DNA from 4 places in the Enterobacter sp. H2G27 genome. Region 1 is predicted to be linked to each of the others. Evidence: predicted binding sites of a transcription regulator. Region 1 holds the regulator's gene; each other region holds the start of a gene.
What was found. The regulator CRP, encoded in region 1, controls carbon source genes, mostly activating them, when cyclic AMP is high. The targets are predictions, from matches to a motif close to ATGTGANNNNNNTCACAT.
Positions count from the first base shown of each region.

Region 2: the regulator CRP is predicted to act here: its motif matches at 2,119-2,136, upstream of cdd (cytidine deaminase).
Region 3: the regulator CRP is predicted to act here: its motif matches at 1,667-1,684, upstream of deoC (deoxyribose-phosphate aldolase).
Region 4: the regulator CRP is predicted to act here: its motif matches at 1,213-1,230, upstream of udp (uridine phosphorylase).

Region 1 covers NZ_JBSVSI010000001.1:3,902,444-3,906,090, forward strand. Annotated here, with positions in the region: gene ACW9E7_RS18665 (phosphoribulokinase) at 1-788, shown strand, start outside; gene ACW9E7_RS18670 (OsmC family protein) at 855-1,259, opposite strand; gene crp (cAMP-activated global transcriptional regulator CRP) at 1,571-2,203, shown strand; gene ACW9E7_RS18680 (YccS/YhfK family putative transporter) at 2,261-3,647, shown strand, end outside.
Region 2 covers NZ_JBSVSI010000001.1:2,777,403-2,781,049, reverse strand. Annotated here, with positions in the region: gene ACW9E7_RS13175 (glutamine synthetase family protein) at 1-207, opposite strand, end outside; gene sanA (outer membrane permeability protein SanA) at 332-1,048, opposite strand; gene cdd (cytidine deaminase) at 1,176-2,060, opposite strand; gene ACW9E7_RS13160 (CidB/LrgB family autolysis modulator) at 2,190-2,885, opposite strand; gene ACW9E7_RS13155 (CidA/LrgA family protein) at 2,882-3,277, opposite strand; gene ACW9E7_RS13150 (type 1 glutamine amidotransferase) at 3,468-3,647, opposite strand, start outside.
Region 3 covers NZ_JBSVSI010000001.1:407,709-411,355, reverse strand. Annotated here, with positions in the region: gene deoA (thymidine phosphorylase) at 1-647, opposite strand, end outside; gene deoC (deoxyribose-phosphate aldolase) at 757-1,536, opposite strand; gene ACW9E7_RS01930 (YjjI family glycine radical enzyme) at 1,799-3,346, shown strand; gene ACW9E7_RS01925 (YjjW family glycine radical enzyme activase) at 3,321-3,647, shown strand, end outside.
Region 4 covers NZ_JBSVSI010000001.1:4,078,207-4,081,853, reverse strand. Annotated here, with positions in the region: gene metE (5-methyltetrahydropteroyltriglutamate--homocysteine S-methyltransferase) at 1-242, shown strand, start outside; gene ACW9E7_RS19450 (dienelactone hydrolase family protein) at 292-1,098, opposite strand; gene udp (uridine phosphorylase) at 1,354-2,115, shown strand; gene rmuC (DNA recombination protein RmuC) at 2,255-3,647, shown strand, end outside.

The DNA of each region.
Region 1 (3,647 bases):
TTTTCGCCCAGCTGAATCTCCGTGCGGCGGAGGTCGAGGGCGACAGCTTTCACCGCTACACGCGTCCGGAAATGGACATGGCCATCCGTAAGGCGCGCGATCTGGGTAAACACATCAGCTACTTCGGTCCGGAAGCCAATGACTTCGGCCTGCTGGAACAAACCTTTATTGAGTACGGCCAGAGCGGTAAAGGGCAGTCCCGCAAGTATCTGCATACCTATGATGAAGCCGTTCCCTGGAATCAGGTGCCGGGAACCTTTACCCCATGGCAACCGCTGCCGGAACCCACTGACGTCCTGTTTTACGAAGGATTACACGGCGGCGTGGTCACCCCGCAACACGACGTGGCGCGCCACGTGGACCTGCTGGTCGGTGTGGTCCCTATCGTGAACCTGGAGTGGATCCAGAAGCTGACGCGCGACATGAGCGAACGTGGCCATTCGCGAGAGGCGGTAATGGACTCGGTGGTACGCTCCATGGAAGATTACATCAACTTCCTGACGCCGCAGTTCTCCCGCACCCATATCAACTTCCAGCGCGTGCCGACGGTGGATACCTCCAACCCGTTTGCCGCCAAAAGTATCCCATCCCTGGATGAGAGCTTTGTGGTTATTCATTTCCGCAATCTTGAAGGTATTGATTACCCCTGGCTGCTGGCGATGCTGCAGGGCTCGTTTATTTCTCACATGAATACATTGGTCGTACCGGGCGGAAAAATGGGGCTGGCGATGGAGCTCATCATGACGCCGCTGGTGGAGCGGTTGATGGAAGGGAAACAGATCGCATGAGCATGTTCCCTCTCCCTGTGGGAGAGGGTTAGGGTGAGGGCATCAACACGCACGATGCCCCATGGATCACGCCTCGATCACTTCATACGAATGCGTGATTTTTACCGCTTTCTCCAGCATTAACGCCACAGAGCAGTACTTCTCCGCAGACAGGTCCACCGCACGTGAAACCGCCGCGTCTTTCAGTTCTTTACCGGTGACCACAAAGTGCAGGTTAATATGGGTGAACAGACGTGGTGCCTCTTCACGACGTTCTGAGGTGAGTTTAACCTCACAATCCGTCACGTCATGACGACCTTTTTGCAGAATCGACACCACGTCAATGGCGCTGCATCCGCCTGCCGCCATCAGCACCATTTCCATTGGGCTTGGCGCTTTATCGCCGGAGTTACCGTCCATTAAAATCTGGTGCCCTGACGCGGACTCGCCCAGGAACGTTAAACCTTCAACCCATTTCACGCGCGCTTGCATATTCTTAAACTCCAACGTTGCATTTTTGGTGACAGATTACGCGTGCGTTACATTTCTCGCAATGGAAGGCGACCTGCATCATGCTGAAGCGAGACACCAGGAGACACGCGGCGAAAGCTATGCTAAAACACTCTGGATGCTACAGTAATACATTGACGTTACACATGTATGCAGAGGACATCAAACTTTACTGGCTGCGAAACGTTACGGTAGCCGACTTCCCAGGGTATGGGTAAGAATTCGATTGCAACCCCAGAGTCCGGATGCATCTGATGACTCTGGTGACAGCTTATAACAGAGGATAACAGCGCATGGTGCTTGGCAAACCGCAAACAGACCCGACTCTCGAATGGTTCTTGTCTCATTGCCACATTCATAAGTACCCATCAAAGAGCACGCTGATTCACCAGGGTGAAAAAGCGGAAACGTTGTATTACATCGTTAAAGGCTCGGTGGCAGTGCTGATCAAAGATGAAGAAGGGAAAGAGATGATCCTTTCTTATCTGAACCAGGGCGATTTCATCGGTGAACTGGGCCTGTTTGAAGAGGGCCAGGAACGTAGCGCCTGGGTTCGTGCAAAGACAGCATGTGAAGTGGCTGAAATTTCTTACAAGAAGTTCCGTCAGCTGATTCAGGTTAATCCTGACATTCTGATGCGTCTTTCTTCCCAGATGGCACGCCGTCTGCAGGTCACCTCAGAGAAAGTGGGTAACCTCGCCTTCCTGGACGTTACCGGTCGTATCGCGCAGACCCTGCTGAACCTGGCGAAACAGCCAGACGCCATGACCCACCCGGACGGCATGCAAATTAAAATTACCCGTCAGGAAATTGGTCAGATCGTCGGTTGCTCCCGTGAAACAGTAGGCCGTATCCTGAAAATGCTGGAAGATCAAAACCTGATCTCCGCCCACGGTAAAACCATCGTGGTCTACGGAACGCGTTAATTCCGCTTAAACGGCGTGCCATCGCAAGGTGTCACGCCGTTTTTGTCTCTATTCCCCATGTGGCGCAGGCTGATCTATCACCCGGAAGTTAACTACGCACTGCGACAAACGCTGGTGTTGTGTCTTCCTGTGGCCATAGGCCTGATCCTCGGACATCTTCAACAAGGCCTGCTGTTTTCCCTCGTGCCCGCCTGCTGCAACATCGCCGGTCTGGACACGCCGCATAAGCGCTTTTTCAAACGCCTGATCGTTGGCGGCTGCCTGTTTGCGGGCTGTAGCCTCGCCGTACAGCTTTTACTGGCTCGTGATATCCCGCTGCCGCTGATCCTGACCGTGCTGGCGATGACCCTCGGCGTCACGGCGGAAATCAGTTCGCTGCACGCCCGCCTGCTTCCCGCGTCGCTGATTGCGGCCATTTTCACGCTAAGTCTCGCCGGGAATATGCCGGTGTGGGAGCCGCTGCTGATCTACGCTCTGGGGACGCTGTGGTACGGGCTGTTTAACTGGTTTTGGTTCTGGCTGTGGCGGGAACAGCCGCTGCGCGAATCCCTGAGCCTGCTCTATGTGCAGCTTGCGGATTACTGCGAGGCCAAATACACCCTGCTCACCCAGCATACCGATCCGGAAAAATCCTTACCGCCGCTGCTGACGCGCCAGCAGAAGGTGGTGGATCTCATAAGCCAGTGCTATCAGCAGCTACACATGCTCGCCGCCAACAAGAACCACGAGTACAAACGCCTGCTGCGCACCTTCCAGGTCGGGCTGGATCTACAGGAACATATCTCCGTGAGCCTGCACCACCCGCAGGAGGTACAAAAGCTGGTCGAGCGCAGCCATGCCGAAGCGGTGATCCGCTGGAACGCGCAGACCGTCTCCGCACGCCTGCGGGTGCTGGCCGATGATATTCTCTATCACCGCTACCCCACGCGCTTTAACATGGATAAACAGCTCGGCGCGCTGGAGAAAATCGCCCGCCAGCATCCGGATAACCCGGTCGGACAGTTTGCCGCCTGGCACTTCAGCCGCATCGCCCGGGTATTGCGCACCCAGCGTCCGCTTTATCCCCGCGACCTGATGGCGGATAAGCAAAAACGGCTGCCGTTATTGCCCGCGCTCAAAAGCTATCTTTCTTTTAAATCTTCCGCCCTGCGCAACGCCGCAAGGATTAGCGTGATGCTCAGTACCGCCAGCCTGATGGGCATGGCGCTGCATCTGCCGAAGCCCTACTGGATCTTAATGACCGTGCTGTTTGTCACTCAGAACGGCTACGGTGCCACGCGGGTGCGTATTCTGCACCGGGCGGGCGGCACCATGGCCGGACTGATCATTGCGGGCGTGACGCTGCACTTCCACGTGCCGGAAGGCTATACCCTTGCAGGGATGCTGGCGATCACGCTGGTGAGCTATCTAATTATCCGCAAAAACTACGGCTGGGCGATGGTGG
Region 2 (3,647 bases), 1.1 Mb from region 1:
CATCGTGCCGTTGATATCGTTCAGGTAAACGTCAACATGTTTCGTTTGCGGGTAACGTTCCAGGTAATCGGCCACTTCCACGGCAACGTTGTGCTGCAGGGCGTCAATTTTTTCATCCAGCCAGAGACCAGAATTAAGTGCGCCAGGGAGTGATAAACCGGGAAAGTTAAAGTAGGGGCGGAGACTTTTGAGGAAAAACGCATTCATTATCGAGTTCATAGTCATTCTTCAATGAAGCCGTAGCGGCAGTGAACTCAGCTTAAAAGAGCAGACGTAAAGGGGAGATAAAAAGCGTCAGGCCGGCCGTAAAGAAAGTATAAAGGCGGTCCCGCTATTTCTCTTTTTTCTGCATATCCAGCAGCTGCTCGGGCGTGACGGCCGGGTAACCCTGCGCGTCTTCCGGCACTTCGTGCATCGCCGGAATCGGCACCAGCGGGCCTAAAAAGCGCGGTTCGCGCTTAAAGATATACAGATCGGCCAGGGCACCAAAGCGGGCGCCGAACTCGCGCACGCGCACGCTCAGCATATCTTTTGGCGACGGCACCGCGTAGCACTGCGCCTGAATGCCCATATGCAGGGCGATAAACAGCGCGCGCTCGCAGTGGAAGCGCTGGGTGATGATGATGAAGTCGTTGGTGTCGAAGACTTTGCGCGTGCGCACGATGGAGTCCAGGGTGCGGAACCCGGCGTAGTCGAGCACGATATCGGCCGGATCCACGCCCGCAGCAATCAGGTCCTTACGCATCGTCACCGGTTCATTGTAGCTTTGCAGGGCGTTATCGCCGCTCAGCAGCAGGTAGTTCACCTTGCCGCTGTTGTAGGCGTTCAGCGCGCCCTGAATGCGGTAACGGTAATACTGATTGATTACGCCGGTGCGGTAATACTTGGCGGTGCCAAGCACCACGCCAACCTGACGATACGGCAGGTCCTGCAGGTCATCAAAGATGTAAGGGGCGGTTTTCCAGCTCATCCAGCGGTCGAGACCCAGCACGATCAACAGCAGTATGCCGACCAGGACAGACAGGCTGTAAAAAACGCGCTTTAACATGCAGATGGCTCGTACCGAAGGTGAAATTTAACTCAGGCTACTTTACCCGCCTGGTTAGCGCAAGAAACAGCGACTCAACTGAGGGGTTTTTCAGCAAACGGGCGGGCATTTTTGCCCGCCGGAAGGATTACGCCAGCAGTACGCGGTCAATCGTCGTACAGCCCAGCGCTTTTAGCGTTGCGGCGGTGGCATCCCACTGGATCAGCGGCGCATCGGCAATTTCAGCCAGAATGGCGCGCTGAATGTCCGGATAATCATAGCCGTTCAGGCTCAGCAGGTTGAGTGCGCCCTGCAGCGGCGGCAGCGTTGGGTTAAACGCGGCGTTTTCCGCATAGCTGCCGGTGAAGATTCGGCCATCACGGCACTGCAGCGCCACGCCGCTCGGGGACTTGCTGTACGGCGTGTGGCTCTTGTTGGCGGCGGTAATCGCCGCCTGGCTCAGGTCATCGCCGGACAGGGCGAAACCGTGGTCCTGATCGTCCATCAGCAGCGTTTTGATCTCCAGATCTTTCGGACCAAATGCGTCAGGCAGATAATCGCCCAGCGTGTGCGGCGCGCGACCCGGCAGGTTGATGCGCAGCTGCAGCCCGCTGTTCAGCTCGTTCATAAACTGACGGCAGTGGCCGCACGGAGTGTAGTTAACGGTAATCGCGCTCAGGGCTTTTTCACCGCGCAGCCAGGCGTGGCTGATGGCGCTCTGCTCGGCGTGAACCGTTTGCTGCATGGTCGCGCCCAGGAACTCCATATTGCCACCGAAGTACCAGGTTCCGCTGACGCCGCGCGCAATGGCCCCGACGTTGAAGTGGGAGAGATCGGCCCGCGCGCAGGCGGCAGCCAGGGGTAGCAGTGCGAAAGCCAGCGCGTCTTCGTCCAGTCCCGTTGCCTGTTTCAGCATCGTGACCTGCTCCGCGGTCAGCAGGGCGGGGAAGTGTGCATCTGCCAGAACGGGAGCCAGGGCTGACTGCAAATTCTCTGCAAGCTGGGCGAAAGCAGCTTGAAAACGTGGGTGCATGGCGTTTGCCTCATAAAGGTTAATGGATCGGTAGTTTACGGAGCCGCCAGGGCTTTATATGTGATCCACTTCTCATTATGCATGCAACTTATGAAAGCAAAATGAAATTTGCGCGACGCATCGCAAATTTTAGCCCATCACCGCCAGAATCAGCGGGAAAATGAACGGGGCCAGCAGGGAGGTGATAATTCCGCAGATCACCAGCGCCAGCGAGCTAAACGCCCCTTCCTGATAATCCAGCTCCGCGCAGCGGGCAGTGCCCAGGGCGTGGGAAGCTGTCCCCATCGACAGACCTCGTGCCGCTTTAGTATGAATGCGCATACCGTTCAGCAGGCTGTGGCCAAACACCGCGCCGAGAATACCGACGAAAATAACGCACATCGCGCTAATTGCCGGAATACCGCCGAGGCTACCGCCAACCGCCATCGCGATAGGCGTGGTCACAGATTTAGGCAGAATAGAGGCGGCAATCTGCGGCGAGGCCCCCATCAACAGCGCCACCGACGTACCGGTGATCATCGCCACCAGGCTGCCGACAAAGCAGATGGTAATGATGGATTTCCAGCGGGCGCGGATCTGGTGTAGCTGCTCATATAAAGGAAAGGCGAGCGCCACAACGGCGGGCTGCAGCAGGTCGTTTAAAATTTTGCTGCCGGCAAAGTAGCGTTCGTAAGGAATGCCGGTGAGCAGCAGGAACGGAATAATCACCACCATTGCCACCAGCAGCGGGTTCAGCAACGGCATTTTGAAACGCGCGGCAAGCTTACGTGCGGCGAAGAATACTGCGAGGGTGAGCGGCAGCGACCACCAGATATTGGCCATCATTTTTTTGTTTTCTCCCCAATCACGTTACGTTCGCCATGCACCAGATGCGAACTCCAGCTCACGACCAGGAAAACCACCAGCGTACTCACCGCGCAGGAGACAACAATCGGGCCGAACTGGGCCTTGAGCAAATCAAAATACTGCATGACCCCGACGCCGATAGGCACGAAAAGCAGCGCCATATAGCGAATGAGGACGAAGCAGCCGGGATTGACCCACTTTGCAGGCAGGATTTGCAGCGCCAGCAACACGAAGAGGATCAGCATGCCGATAATGCTGCCGGGAATGGTGATGGGCAGCAGTGACGCGATGAAAATCCCGGCATACAGGCAGGCGTAAATCAGGACGAATGCGCGCAGATATTGCCAGATAATGTTCAATGTTTTGCTCATGGTTATAGTCCTTGCTGAAACGCATTCATCATACAATTAAACCTAAAAATGTGCCACGGATCACATCATGAATTTTGAGCATACCAGACATTCCGGAATGGAACGTCCGGTATCATCTTACTGGTGCAGGCAATAGTTTAGAGGAAAGGAATTGCACTGGCGAAGTAACGCGCCAGAGAAGGCATCAGCGTCAGGCGGTCAGTTTATCGAGAAAAGAAAACAGCACCTGGTTCATTTCGCGATAATCATGCGAGCGGAGTTTTTCCGCCGTTTCGACAAAACGGAATTCACCCGCGCGGCGGAGGTCATTCTGCGAATGCTCAATCAGCAACTCTACAACCTCCGGCGTCAGCTCCATATGGCACTGAAA
Region 3 (3,647 bases), 3.5 Mb from region 1:
AGTTCATAGGTTGGCATAAAGGCGCCGCTGCCGACCTTCACGTCCATCACCAGCGCGTCCAGCCCTTCCGCCAGCTTCTTCGCCAGGATAGAGGCGGTGATCAGCGGGATGGAGTCAACGGTCGCGGTGATGTCGCGGGTCGCGTAGAAACGCTTGTCTGCCGGAGCAAGAGAGCTGGTCTGGCCGATAATCGCCACACCAACGTCTTTAATAATGTCGCGGAAGCGGTTGTCGTCCGGGAAGATATCGAAACCCGGAATGGCTTCCAGTTTGTCGAGCGTACCGCCGGTGTGGCCCAGGCCGCGTCCGGAGATCATCGGGATGTAACCACCACAGGCTGCCACCATTGGGCCAAGCATCAGGGAGGTCACGTCGCCCACGCCGCCAGTGGAGTGTTTATCCACAATCGGGCCGTTAAGGTTGAGGCTTTTCCAGTCCAGAACGGTTCCTGAATCTCGCATCGCCATGGTCAGCGACACGCGCTCAGGCATCGACATATCGTGGAAGAAAATGGTCATCGCCAGAGCAGCAATCTGCCCTTCTGAGACGGTGTTATCACGAATGCCGTTGATGAAGAAGCGGATCTCTTCGTCGCTTAATGCATGACCATCACGTTTTTTACGAATAATTTCTTGTGCGAGAAACACGGTAACCTCCATGCGGAATCGGGGGAGTTGTGGCGGGTGGCGTTACGCTTACCCGCCCTACGATCCTGTAGGCCGGATAAGCGAAGCGTCATCCGGCGTTGTATGGCAATCAGTAGCTGCTTGCGCTCTTACCGTCGCCGTGACCCAGCGCTTTCAGCAGGCTGGCCAGCAGGCTGGAGGCGCCGAAGCGGTAGTGACGGGAATCGGCCCAGTCGGCGCCAAACAGCTCGTCGGCAATCGCCAGGAACTGCTGCGCGTCTTCCGCGGTACGCACGCCGCCCGCAGGTTTGAAACCGACGGTTTTGGACACGCCCATGTCGCGGATAACTTCCATCATGATGCGCGCGCTTTCCGGGGTCGCATTCACCGGCACTTTACCGGTAGAGGTTTTAATGAAATCCGCACCGGCTTTGATGGAGATTTCAGACGCCTTACGAATCAGCGCCTCTTCTTTAAGCTCGCCGGTTTCGATGATCACTTTCAGCAGCACGTTTGCCGCCGCACACGCGTCTTTACAGGCTTTCACCAGGTCAAAACCGACCTGCTCGTTACCGGCGATCAGCGCGCGGTACGGGAACACCACGTCAACTTCGTCTGCGCCGTAGGCAATCGCCGCGCGGGTTTCTGCCAGCGCAATGTCGATATCGTCGTTGCCGTGCGGGAAGTTAGTCACGGTTGCAATGCGCACGTCCGGGGTGCCCTGCTCTTTCAGCGTCTTACGGGCAATCGGGATAAAGCGCGGGTAGATACAAACGGCTGCGGTATTACCCACCGGCGTTTTCGCCTGATGGCACAGGGCGATGACTTTCTCATTGGTGTCGTCATCGTTCAGGGTGGTCAGGTCCATCAGTTTCAACGCGCGCAGGCTGCTTGCAGTTAAATCGGTCATAACATTCTCCAACGGCAGTGCCGTATAAATTTTACCTTGCGGGTCTGTGAGTATTCTAACATTCACCCGCATCCACACTTCGACATTCATCACAGTTAATGAAAACTGCGTACTAATTTGCATTACTGTAATGAGATCTTCTTCAAACTTTAGTGCGCAAATTGCCGACTAAAGCAGCAATACCCCCTGTGGGATCAAAAGCGCCAACAGGCAGGCTTTCTACAATCCGTTCATCATCCGCAGAACATTCAAGGAAGCGAATATGCCCCACTCCAGCCCCGACGCCCTGCAGCAACGTTGCCAGCAGATTGTGACAAGCCCGGTGTTAACCCCGGAACAAAAACGTCATTTTCTGGCGCTGGAAGCGGAAAACAACCTGCCGTATCCGGCACTTCCTGAAGCTGCGCGCGCCGCGCTGGACGAGGGGTTTATCTGCGACATGTTCGAAGGCCATGCGCCTTACAAACCCCGTTACGTTCTGCCGGATTACGCAAAATTTCTGGCTAATGGTTCAGAATGGCTTGAGCTGGAAGGGGCAAAAGATCTCGACGATGCCCTCTCGCTGTTAACCATCCTCTACCATCATGTTCCGTCCGTCACATCGATGCCGGTCTATCTCGGTCAGCTTGATGCGTTGCTGCAACCTTATGTTAGAATTCTAACACAAGAAGAGATCGATAGCCGAATAAAACGTTTCTGGCGCTATCTCGACCGTACGCTGCCGGATGCCTTTATGCACGCAAACATCGGGCCTGCTGACGGCCCCATCACCCGTGCCATTCTGCGGGCCGATGCAGAGCTGAAGCAGGTCGCGCCAAACCTGACCTTTATCTACGATCCCGATATCACCCCGGACGACTTGCTGCTTGAGGTAGCAAAAAACATATGTGAATGCAGCAAACCGCATATTTCTTATGGCCCGGTGAATGATAAAATTTTCACAAAAGGCCGTTACGGCGTGGTGAGCTGTTACAACTCCCTGCCGCTTGCAGGCGGTGGCAGCACCCTGGTGCGCCTTAACCTCAAAGCCATTGCTGAACGCAGCACATCCATTGAAGACTTCTTTACCCGCACGCTCCCGCACTACTGCCAGCAGCAAATGGCCATCATCGATGCACGCTGCGGTTTCCTGTACGAGCAATCTGGCTTCTTTGAGAATAGCTTCCTGGTGAAAGAGGGGCTGATTGATGCCGATCGGTTTGTGCCGATGTTTGGCATGTACGGCCTGGCGGAAGCGGTAAACTCGCTTTGTGAGAAAGCAGGAATAGCGGGACGCTACGGAAAAGATGAGCAGGCCAACGCGCTGGGCTATCGCATCAGCGAACAGCTTGCGGCGTTTGTCGAAAACACGCCGGTGAAGCACGCCTGGAAGCAGCGCGCGATGCTTCATGCCCAGTCGGGGATCAGCTCCGATTCGGGTACCACGCCAGGCGCGCGCCTGCCCTACGGCGAAGAGCCGGATCCCATCAGCCACCTGCTGGCGGTGGCTCCCCATCACAAGCACTACGCTTCCGGGATAAGCGATATTCTGACGCTGGATGAAACGGTAAAACGCAACCCTCAGGCGGTGGTTCAGCTTTGCCTGGGCGCGTTCAGGGCCGGTATGCGTGAATTTACCGCCAACGTAGCGGGTAACGATCTGGTCCGCGTGACCGGCTATATGGTTCGCTTGTCGGATCTGGAGAAATACCGGGAAGCCGGATCGCGCACCAATACCACGTGGCTGGGGGAAGAAGCCGCACGCAATACCCGTATTCTGGAACGTCAGCCGCGCGTGATAAGCCATGAACAGCAGATGCGCTTTAGTTAGTCAGGTCATCCCTTTTTCCTGCGTGGACGGGCCGGGCAGCCGCCTGGCCCTGTTCCTGCAGGGCTGCAACCTGCGCTGTAAAACCTGCCACAACCCGTGGACGATCGGCCGCTGCAATGACTGCGGGGACTGCGTGCCCCACTGCCCGCACGACGCGCTGACCATTCAGGCCGGGCGCGTCTGGTGGCAGGAGAGCGACTGCCAGCAGTGCGACACCTGCCTGCACCTGTGCCAGCAGCAGGCGACGCCCATGGCGCACCGCTTCAGCGTGGAGGAGATCCTCACCCAGGTCCGCAAATCC
Region 4 (3,647 bases), 180 kb from region 1:
TGGAGTCGTTTGAAGAATTCGACTACCCGAACGAAATCGGGCCGGGCGTGTACGACATCCACTCCCCGAACGTGCCGAGCGTGGAGTGGATTGAAGCCCTGCTGAAAAAAGCGGCCCAGCGTATTCCGGCAGAGCGTCTTTGGGTAAACCCGGACTGCGGACTGAAAACCCGCGGCTGGCCTGAAACCCGCGCAGCGCTGGCGAACATGGTGAAGGCAGCGCAGAATTTGCGTCAGGCGTAGGGGTATTGGATGGCCCGGTAAGGCGTAACTGCCTCCGGGCTTATTGTTATTACGCTTTCTTACCGCCGTACTGGCTAAACCACGCCAGCATTCTCTGCCAGCCATCTTTGGCTGATTCCGCGTGATAGCTCGGACGATAATCGGCGTTAAACGCATGCCCGGCATCCGGGTACACCACAATCTCCGCCTTCGCATTGGCCGCACGCAGCGCATGGCGCATGGTTTCTACCGAATCCAGCGAAATACCGGTATCCTGACCGCCATAAAGCCCTAACACGGGGGCATTTAACTCGGTGGCGATATCGACGGGATGTTTAGGCGAATTCAGCGTTTTTTCACCCACCAGTTTGCCGTACCAGGCGACAGCAGCTTTGAGCTGCGGGTTATGCGCGGCATACAGCCAGCTAATGCGACCGCCCCAGCAGAAACCGGTGACCAGCAGACGATGCGGATCGCCGCCATTGCGCGCCGCCCAGCTGGCGACATGATCGAGATCGGCCAGCACCTGCGCGTCCGGGACTTTGCTGACCAGGTTGCTGAGCAATGTTGGAATATCACTGTAGTCGTTCGGATCGCCCTGACGGAAGTAGAGCTCTGGCGCAACGGCCAGATACCCTTCCAGCGCCAGCCGGCGGCAGAGGTCGCGAATGTGTTCGTGAACACCAAATATCTCCTGAATCACAATCACGATGGGTAGCGGACCCTCTGCCGATTTTGGTCGGGCGTGATAAGCAGGCATATTCTCCCCCTGCGAGGGAATAGAGGTCTCGCCCGCGGTAATTGCCGCTTCTGGAGTCGACACGATGGTTGAAGCATGTGGGGCCGCAGCAGGTGCAAAACCGGTTTTTTCAGTCATGGCATTCTCCGTACCAATGAGTTAGCGCAAAGGTAAATATAGACACCAGGTTAACAACTCACAGTGCCTTAAACGGTCTATCTTTTGTGCAGCACCTGGCGATATAACTTGTTAATGTGATGTAAGTCACTTTTTTATGGAAATTCAATGTAACCATTTTCATTCATGGTGAGGTTCGTCACGAAAATATGCTTACTGCTTCTGTAAAGTACCGTTTTACTTCTTCTGACTAACCGACCCACAGAGGAGTCACCTATGTCTAAGTCTGATGTTTTTCATCTCGGCCTCACTAAAAACGATTTACAAGGGGCTACGCTCGCCATCGTCCCTGGCGATCCGGAGCGTGTGGAAAAGATCGCCGCGCTGATGGATAAGCCGGTCAAGCTGGCTGCCCATCGTGAGTTCACCACCTGGCGCGCAGAGCTGGATGGCAAAGCGGTGATCGTGTGCTCTACCGGTATCGGTGGTCCGTCTACGTCTATTGCTGTTGAAGAGCTGGCGCAGCTGGGCATCCGCACTTTCCTGCGTATCGGTACGACCGGCGCTATTCAGCCGCATATCAACGTCGGCGACGTTCTGGTCACGACCGCGTCCGTCCGTCTGGACGGCGCAAGCCTGCATTTTGCACCAATGGAATTCCCGGCAGTGGCTGATTTCGAATGTACCACCGCGCTGGTTGAAGCTGCGAAATCCGTAGGCGCAACCACTCACGTGGGCGTAACCGCCTCTTCCGACACCTTCTACCCGGGCCAGGAGCGTTACGATACCTTCTCAGGCCGCGTGGTTAGCCGTTTCAAAGGCTCAATGGAAGAGTGGCAGTCCATGGGTGTGATGAACTACGAAATGGAATCCGCAACGCTGCTGACCATGTGTGCAAGCCAGGGTCTGCGTGCCGGTATGGTGGCGGGCGTTATCGTCAACCGTACCCAGCAAGAGATCCCGAACGCCGAAACCATGAAGCAGACCGAAAGTCATGCAGTGAAAATCGTGGTGGAAGCAGCGCGTCGCCTGATCTAGTCCTCTCTTCTTAAATCAAAGGCCGACACGTTCGGCCTTTATTTTTTGCGTAGCGCCTCGCAGGAAAACCCTTTCAAACTGGACGTTTATACAGCACAATTCTATTTTGTGCGGGTAATACGTTGATGCAGGGGGCATTGTGGATATCTCAATCCTGATTTACGCGGTGATTGCGTTGGTGAGCTTAGGGATTGGCTGGCTGATTTCCAGCTACCAGCATGCGCAGCAGAAGGCCGACCAGCTGGCTGAGCGAGAAGAGATGGTCGCAGATTTAAGCGCTATAAAACAGCAGCTTGCGCTGAGCGAACACTGGCGCGATGAGTGTGAGTTGCTCAACAACGAGCTGCGCAACCTGCGTGATATCAACACGTCACTGGAGGCCGATCTCCGCGAAGTGACCACCCGCCTTGAATCTACCCAACTGCATGCGGAAGACAAAATCCGCCAGATGATCAACAGCGAGCAGCGTCTCAGCGAACAGTTTGAGAATCTCGCGAACCGCATTTTTGAGCACAGCAACCGCCGCGTTGACGAACAAAACCGCCAGAGCCTGAACAGCCTGCTGACGCCTCTGCGCGAGCAGCTGGACGGTTTTCGTCGTCAGGTGCAGGACAGTTTTGGTCAGGAAGCTCGTGAGCGGCACACCCTGGCTCATGAGATTCGCAATCTTCAGCAGCTAAATGCACAGATGGCGCAGGAAGCGGTCAACCTCACCCGAGCGCTCAAAGGGGACAACAAAACCCAGGGCAACTGGGGTGAGGTGGTGCTGACCCGCGTACTGGAAGCTTCCGGCCTGCGGGAAGGATATGAATACGAAACGCAGGTGAGTATCGAAAACGATGCCCGCTCGCGCATGCAGCCAGATGTGATCGTGCGGCTGCCGCAGGGCAAAGATGTGGTGATTGACGCCAAGATGACGCTGGTAGCGTATGAGCGTTACTTCAACGCGGAGGACGACTACACCCGCGAATCGGCGCTGCAGGAGCACATTGCCTCGGTGCGTAATCACATTCGCCTGCTCGGCAGAAAAGACTACCAGCAGTTGCCGGGTTTGCGCTCACTGGACTATGTCCTGATGTTTATTCCGGTAGAGCCCGCATTTCTGCTGGCACTCGACAGACAGCCTGAGCTTATAACCGAAGCGCTCAAAAATAATATTATGTTGGTCAGCCCCACCACGCTGCTGGTGGCGTTACGCACCATTGCGAACCTGTGGCGCTATGAGCACCAGAGCCGCAACGCGCAGCAGATTGCCGATCGTGCCAGCAAGCTGTACGACAAAATGCGCCTCTTTGTGGACGACATGTCTTCAGTCGGGCAAAGCCTGGATCGTGCGCAGGATAACTATCGCCAGGCGATGAAAAAACTCGCCTCCGGACGTGGCAATCTGCTGGCGCAGGCTGAATCATTCCGCAGCCTGGGGGTAGAAGTTAAACGCGAGATTAATCCGGAATTGGTCGAGCAGGCCACCGCCCAGGACGACGAGTTTCGCCTGCGAGAAGGGGCGAGCGAACAAAAAACAAACAGTGAAG